DNA from 2 places in the Streptomyces sp. NPDC050161 genome. Region 2 is predicted to be linked to the other one. Evidence: riboswitches for the same ligand, from Rfam matches in the RefSeq annotation. Region 2 holds a riboswitch; the other holds the start of a gene.
What was found. Region 2 has a riboswitch for glycine ahead of gcvT (glycine cleavage system aminomethyltransferase GcvT). Riboswitches for the same ligand answer to the same signal wherever they lie in the genome.
Positions count from the first base shown of each region.

Region 1: linked by a shared signal. The riboswitch ahead of gcvP (aminomethyl-transferring glycine dehydrogenase) and the one ahead of gcvT (glycine cleavage system aminomethyltransferase GcvT) in region 2 are both predicted to bind glycine.

Region 1 covers NZ_JBITJM010000046.1:5,743-9,143, forward strand. Annotated here, with positions in the region: gene gcvP (aminomethyl-transferring glycine dehydrogenase) at 1-1,719, opposite strand, end outside; glycine riboswitch at 1,906-2,003, opposite strand; gene ACIBK8_RS35390 (PRC-barrel domain-containing protein) at 2,118-2,492, shown strand; gene ACIBK8_RS35395 (DNA polymerase IV) at 2,411-3,401, opposite strand, start outside.
Region 2 covers NZ_JBITJM010000001.1:531,485-534,885, forward strand. Annotated here, with positions in the region: gene glyA (serine hydroxymethyltransferase) at 1-398, opposite strand, end outside; gene gcvH (glycine cleavage system protein GcvH) at 465-842, opposite strand; gene gcvT (glycine cleavage system aminomethyltransferase GcvT) at 951-2,078, opposite strand; glycine riboswitch at 2,229-2,323, opposite strand; gene ACIBK8_RS02355 (AAA family ATPase) at 2,534-3,238, shown strand; gene ACIBK8_RS02360 (enhanced serine sensitivity protein SseB) at 3,328-3,401, shown strand, end outside.

The DNA.
Region 1 (3,401 bases), on a different contig from region 2:
TCCGGCGTTGGGCTGGATGGACACCTTGTCGTAGCCGGTGACCGTGGCCAGCCGCTCCTCCAGCTCCTGGATCAGCGTGAGGTAGCCCTGCGCCTGCGCGGCCGGTGCGAACGGGTGCAGCTGGCCGAACTCGGGCCAGGTGACCGGCTCCATCTCCGTGGTGGCGTTCAGCTTCATCGTGCAGGAGCCGAGCGGGATCATGCCGCGGTCCAGCGCGTAGTCCTTGTCCGAGAGGCGGCGCAGGTAGCGCAGCATCGCGGTCTCGGAACGGTGCTGGTGGAAGACCGGGTGGCCGAGGTACCCGCTGGTCCGCCGTAGCTCTTCGGGCAGCGCGTCGGCCGAAGCCGCGTCCAGCCGCTCGACATCGCCCTCGACGCCGAAGGCACCCCAGACACCGGCCAGCTGCGCACGGCCGGTGGTCTCGTCACAGGCGATACCGACGAGGTCGGCGTCGACCAGGCGGAGGTTGACACCGGCCTCGCGGGCCGCGGCCACGACCTCGGCGGCCCGGCCGGGAACCCGCGCGGTGAGGGTGTCGAAGTACGCGTCGTGCACGAGCTGCACGCCGCCGGCCTTCAGACCGTCGGCGAGGATCGTGGCGTAACGGTGGGTGCGCCGTGCGATGTCCGCCAGCCCGTCAGGCCCGTGGTAGACGGCGTACATGCCCGCCATGACGGCCAGCAGCACCTGCGCGGTGCAGATGTTGCTGGTGGCCTTCTCGCGGCGGATGTGCTGCTCGCGGGTCTGCAGCGCCAGGCGGTAGCCCTTGTTGCCCTCGGCGTCGACGGACACTCCCACCAGCCGCCCCGGCAGGCTGCGGGCGAACTTCTCCCGTACGGCCATGAACCCGGCGTGCGGCCCGCCGAAGCCCATCGGGACGCCGAAACGCTGGGTGGTGCCGACCGCGATGTCCGCGCCGAGCTCACCGGGCGAGGTGAGCAGCGTCAGGGCCAGCAGGTCGGCGGCGACGGTGACGACCGCGCCCAGCTCCTGCGCCTGCGCGATGACGGCACGCGGGTCACGGACCGCGCCGGATGCACCCGGGTACTGGAGCAGCAGGCCGAAGACGCCACGCTCGGCGATCTCGGCGGGGATCCCCTCGCTCAGGTCGGCGACGACGACCTCGACGCCGGTCGGCTCGGCGCGGGTCCGGATGACGGCGATGGTCTGCGGCAGACAGTCCGCGTCGACCAGGAAGACGCCCTGCTTGACCTTGCCGACGCGGCGGGACAGCGCCATGGCCTCGGCCGCTGCGGTCCCCTCGTCCAGGAGGGAGGCTCCGGAGGTCGGCAGCCCGGTCAGGTCGGCGACCATGGTCTGGAAGTTGAGCAGCGCCTCCAGGCGGCCCTGCGAGATCTCCGGCTGGTAGGGCGTGTACGCCGTGTACCAGGCGGGGTTCTCCATCACGTTGCGCAGGATCACCGGCGGGGTGAACGTGCCGTAGTAGCCGAGGCCGATCATCGGGGAGAGAATCTTGTTGCGGTCGGCGAGACCGCGCAGTTCCGCCAGGACCTCCGCCTCGGAGCGGCCCTGCGGCAGGTCCAGCGCCTCCGCGCTCTTGATCACGTCGGGCACGGCGGCTGCGGTCAGCTCGTCCAGCGAGCCGAAACCGACCTGCGCGAGCATCTTGGCCTGCGACGCGTGGTCGGGGCCGATGTGCCGCTGTTCGAAGGGCGTACCGCGCTCCAGCTCGGTCAAGGAGATGCGTGTGGTGGTCATCTGCGGGGGCCTCCTGGTCTCAGCGACCTACGAGGGGCACCACGGCACTGGTGCCCGGACGGCCTCCCCCTCTGTCATCTCAACCTGAGAGCTTCACCGGCCCACGCCCGCAGACCGGCTTTCACCGTCGGTGAGGAGGGGTTCCGCGCTGCATCGCCCGTGGCCCGCCCTGCTTTCCAGAGTGACCTCGTCCATGCGGTACGTGTGCCTGAGAGATTCCGGGGAGGATTTGCTCCTTCGGCGCCCCCGCCGCGAACGGCAAAGGACTCTCCCGCATGGGGTCTGCGGCCATTTGCCAGCCTACCAGCGCGTCATCCGAGAGATCCTTCGAGTGGCCGAGGCATGAAATGTGCCGTTTGGTAGTTGTCACAAGGCAGTTGCGACCAGTTGGAGGGGCCGTGCAAACCGATATCGATCCCCGGAGCCTGATCGGCCGCAAGGCATTCGACCGCCACGGAGCCAAAATCGGCACCGTGGACGAGGTGTATCTCGACGACGCCACCGGAGAGCCGGAATGGGCCGCGGTACGCACGGGTCTCTTCAGCCGCGACGCCTTCGTCCCCCTGGAACCCAGCAAGGTGGTCGACGAGGGACTGCACATCCCGTACGACCGCAAGCTGATCAAGGACGCCCCCGACTTCGGCGTCGGCCGGCACCTCTCCCCCGAACAGGAACTCCAGCTCTACCACCACTACCGGCTGGATATCTCCTCCCCTCCGGCCTCCGCACCCGCCGACCAGGGCTTCGGACGGGTGGCCGGAACGGACGACTGAGACGCGGGCCCGCCGCCCGCCGCCGGGCGCACCACGGGCCCCACCACGGCGCCCGGCGGCGGCTGCGCGGCCGGATCCCCACCCACCAGCGGCAACGGCTCCCCGGGCCGCAGCGCCTGATCGTCGACGGCGAACGTCCGCACCCTCCCGGGCGCCGACCAGGGCTGCTCGAACCGTACGGTCACCCGCCCCACACCGCTGCCCTGCACCCACCCCGCGCCGAACTCCTCGTGAACCACATCGAGCCCGGGGTGCCAGACCCGTGGCCGCGCCTCCTCCGCCGGCTCCGGCTCACCCTGCCCCGCCACCTCCACCGCAGGCGCCGCCTGGGCCGCCTGGGCCGCCAGAGCCGCCTCGACGGCCTCCCGCTCCGTCGCCGCCTGGGCGAACAGGTCCTCCTGCGTGAAGTCGGCCAGGCCGCTCACCCCCACACCGAGCAGCCGCACCCCGCCCGTGGTGTCGACGGTCTCCAACAGCCGGGTGGCGGCCTCGCGGATCACCGACGGATCGTCCGTCGGCCCGCGCAGCGTCTCCGACCGGGTCAGCGTCGAGAAGTCGTAGTTCCGCACCTTGATCACCACCGTGCGCCCGGAACGGCCGGCCGCCCGCAGCCGCTGCACACAACGGTCGGCCAGCCGCAGCAGCTCCGACCGCACCCGCGTCCGGTCGGTCAGGTCAACGTCGAAGGTGTCCTCCACCGACACCGACTTCGCGTCGCGCTCGGCCACCACCGGGCGGTCGTCCCGGCCCAGCGCCATGGCGTACAGCCCCGCGCCGTGCGCCCGCCCCAGAAGCCGCACCAGCTCCGCCTCACCCGCCTCCGCGGTCTCGGCCACCGTCGCGATCCCGGCCCTGCGCAGCGCCTCGGCAGTCGCCGGACCGACCCCGGGCAGCGTACGCACCGGCATC
Region 2 (3,401 bases):
ATCTTCATGCCGTGGGTGAGGTGTCCACCGTGGGCGAGGTTCAGGCCCAGGATGGTGTCGCCCGGCTTGATGAGGGCGAACATGGCGGCGGCGTTGGCCTGGGCGCCGGAGTGCGGCTGGACGTTGGCGGCTTCGGCGCCGAAGAGGTCCTTGATCCGGTCGATGGCGATCTGCTCGACGACGTCGACGTGCTCGCAGCCACCGTAGTAGCGGCGGCCGGGGTAGCCCTCGGCGTACTTGTTGGTCAGGACGGAGCCCTGGGCCTCCATGACGGCGACCGGAGCGAAGTTCTCCGAGGCGATCATTTCGAGGGTGGACTGCTGGCGGTGCAGCTCGGCGTCGACGGCGGCGGCGACGTCGGGGTCGAGGTCATGGAGGGAGCTGTTGAGAAGCGACATGAGTCTTTCCTGGGGAGTCAGGGGGCGCGAAGCGCTTCCGGGACGGGCGGGGGCCGAGCGGCGTACTCAGCCGGCGGTGAAGGCGGTGTACTCGTCCGCGGAGAGCAGGTCACCCGGCTCGGCGGTGATCTTCACCTTGAACAGCCAGCCGCCCTCGAACGGGGCGGAGTTCACCAGCGAGGGGTCCTCGGCAACGACCTCGTTGACCTCGGTGATCTCGCCGTCGACCGGCGCGTAGAGATCGCTGACCGACTTGGTCGACTCCAGCTCACCGCAGCTTTCGCCCGCCGTGACCGTGGCACCGACCTCGGGAAGCTGCACGAAGACGACATCGCCGAGCGCGTTCGCCGCGTGCTCCGTGATGCCGACCGTCGAGACGCCGTCCTCGGCGACCGACAGCCACTCGTGCTCCTTGCTGTAGCGCAGCTGCTGGGGGTTGCTCATGGGTCGATTCTCCTGTACGCGAAGGTGTGAAGGTGAAAGGGGTCTTGCACAGTGAGACACACGGGGTGCGGCGGCGCCCCGGCGCCGGGGTGTGCCAAGGGGGACGGGCTACTTCTGCCGCTTGTAGAAGGGCAGCGCGACGACCTCGTACGGCTCGTGGCTGCCGCGGATGTCCACCTTGACGCCGTCGGTGCCGGGCTCGGCGTGCGCGGCGTCGACATAGGCGATGGCCAGCGGCTTGCCGAGGGTGGGTGACGGCGCTCCGGAGGTGACCTCGCCGATGACCGTGCCCGCCGCGTCGACCACGGGGTAGCCGGCCCGCGGGACGCGGCGGCCCTGCGCGATCAGGCCCACGAGCCTGCGGGGCGGCGCGGACTCGGCGCGCGCGGCGGCCTCCTCCAGCGCGGCGCGGCCCACGAAGTCACCGCCGTTGGAGGTCTTCTCGAACTTCACGACCCGGCCGAGGCCCGCGTCGAACGGCGTGGTGGCGGAGGTCAGCTCGTGCCCGTACAGCGGCATGCCGGCCTCAAGGCGCAGGGTGTCGCGGCAGGAGAGACCGCACGGCACCAGGCCCGCGTCCTTGCCCGCCGCGGTCAGCGCCTCCCACAGGGTGACCGCGTCCGCGGGCCGGACGAACAGCTCGAAGCCGTCCTCACCGGTGTAGCCGGTACGGGCGATCAGCGCCGGGACGCCGGCGACCGTGCCGGGCAGGCCCGCGTAGTACTTCAGCCCGTCCAGGTCGGCGTCGGTGACGGCCTTGAGGATGCCGGGGGACTCCGGGCCCTGCACCGCGAGCAGCGCGTACGCGTCCCGGTCGTCGCGGATCGCGGCGTCGAAACCGCCCGCGCGCGCGGTCAGCGCGTCCAGCACGACCTGCGCGTTGGAGGCGTTGGCGACGACCATGAACTCCTGCTCGCCGGTCCGGTAGACGATCAGGTCGTCGAGGATCCCGCCGCCGGCCTCGCAGATCATGGTGTAGCGGGCCCGGCCGGGCTTGACCCCGCCGATGTTGCCGACCAGGGCGTAGTCCAGCAGGTCGGCGGCCTGCGGTCCGGTGATGGTGATCTCGCCCATGTGGGAGAGGTCGAAGAGGCCGGCGCGGGTGCGGACGGCGACGTGCTCGTCGCGCTCACTGCCGTAGCGCAGTGGCATGTCCCAGCCGGCGAAGTCGGTCATGGTCGCGCCGAGCGCGCGATGGGTGGCATCCAGCGCCGTGCGGCGGGGGGCTTCTGTCATGGTTCCGGGCTCCCAGGCAGGTTGACAGGACATGTCTCCCCATCTGTCATCGGAACCTGAGAGGTTCACCGGAATCCCGCGAACGGGCCGGTTTGCACCTTGGGTGGAGCCGCCCCGTCAGCCGGGCAGTGGCTCGCTTTTCAGATCTGCCTCGCCCGCGCGGTATCGGGGCCTGAGAGATTCAAGGGAGGACTTGCTCCTTCGGCGCCCCGGCGCGCAGCCGGGGACTCTCCCGCGCGGATTCAAGCGGCCGGTATGCAGTTGACGGTGCACGAGTGAACACAGATGTGCACGTGGCGCCGACATCATTGCACGGGATCGCCGGACGCAGGAGTCCCGGTCGCCGCCCCTCGGCAGCCGGAAGGGCCAGCCGACCGCCTTGATGGACATTACCTTTTCTTGACACTCTGCGGGCAGGTACGGGCCAGGCCCGAACCACCGGACCGGGAGGGGCGATCACGGTGCACAGCGAAGCCGCATACGCGACGACGGCGGGGGTCGCGCTGCCACGCCCGCCACGCGCCCCGCAGGCCGTACCGCAGCCCCTGGCACGGGAGGGGTACGGGCACGTCATGGACCTGCGGGCGCTGCCCGCCGCCCGCCGCACGACGGGGCTGCGCTGCGCCCCCGGCGCCCTCGTCGTGGTCTCGGGACTGCCGGGCAGCGGCAAGAGCACGCTGATGGACCGCCTCGTCCCGGCGCTGGACGGCCGCGGCGCCCCGGTGCACCGCATCGACTCGCAGGACGCCCGCGCACGCTGGGAGCGCGGCAGGCTGCGCCGGTGGCCGTACCCGCTCTACCGCCCGCTGGTCAGGGCCGCCCACTACGCCGGGCTGCGCCGCGCGCTGCGCTCCGGCGGCAGCGTGGTGGTGCACGACTGCGGGACGCTCGCGTGGGTGCGCCGCTGGGTCGCGCGGGCGGCCCGCCGGGACGGCCGGGCCCTGCACCTGGTGCTGCTCGACGTGCCGGCCGAGGTGGCGCTGCACGGCCAGGCGTCGCGTGGCCGCGGGGTGTCCTGGTACGCCTTCGCCCGGCACCGCAGGGCCGTCGGCCGGCTGCTCGGCGGCGCGGAGCGGGGACGGCTGCCGCGGGGGTTCGGCTCGGCCGTCCTGCTGGACCGGGCAGCCGCCGACGCGCTGCGCACCGTCAGGTTCGGCTGAAGCGGACCGCGCGGGCGGGCAACGCGAGCCCCGTCCTCCTCATCTAGGCTTTTCAGCCGGACAGTGCGGTTGCGAGCAGGCGGATGGACATGAACTTTTCTGAGCAGGGGATACCTCAGCTGGCATGGCCGGCCAACGAGTTGGAAGAGGTGCTCGCGGCCTC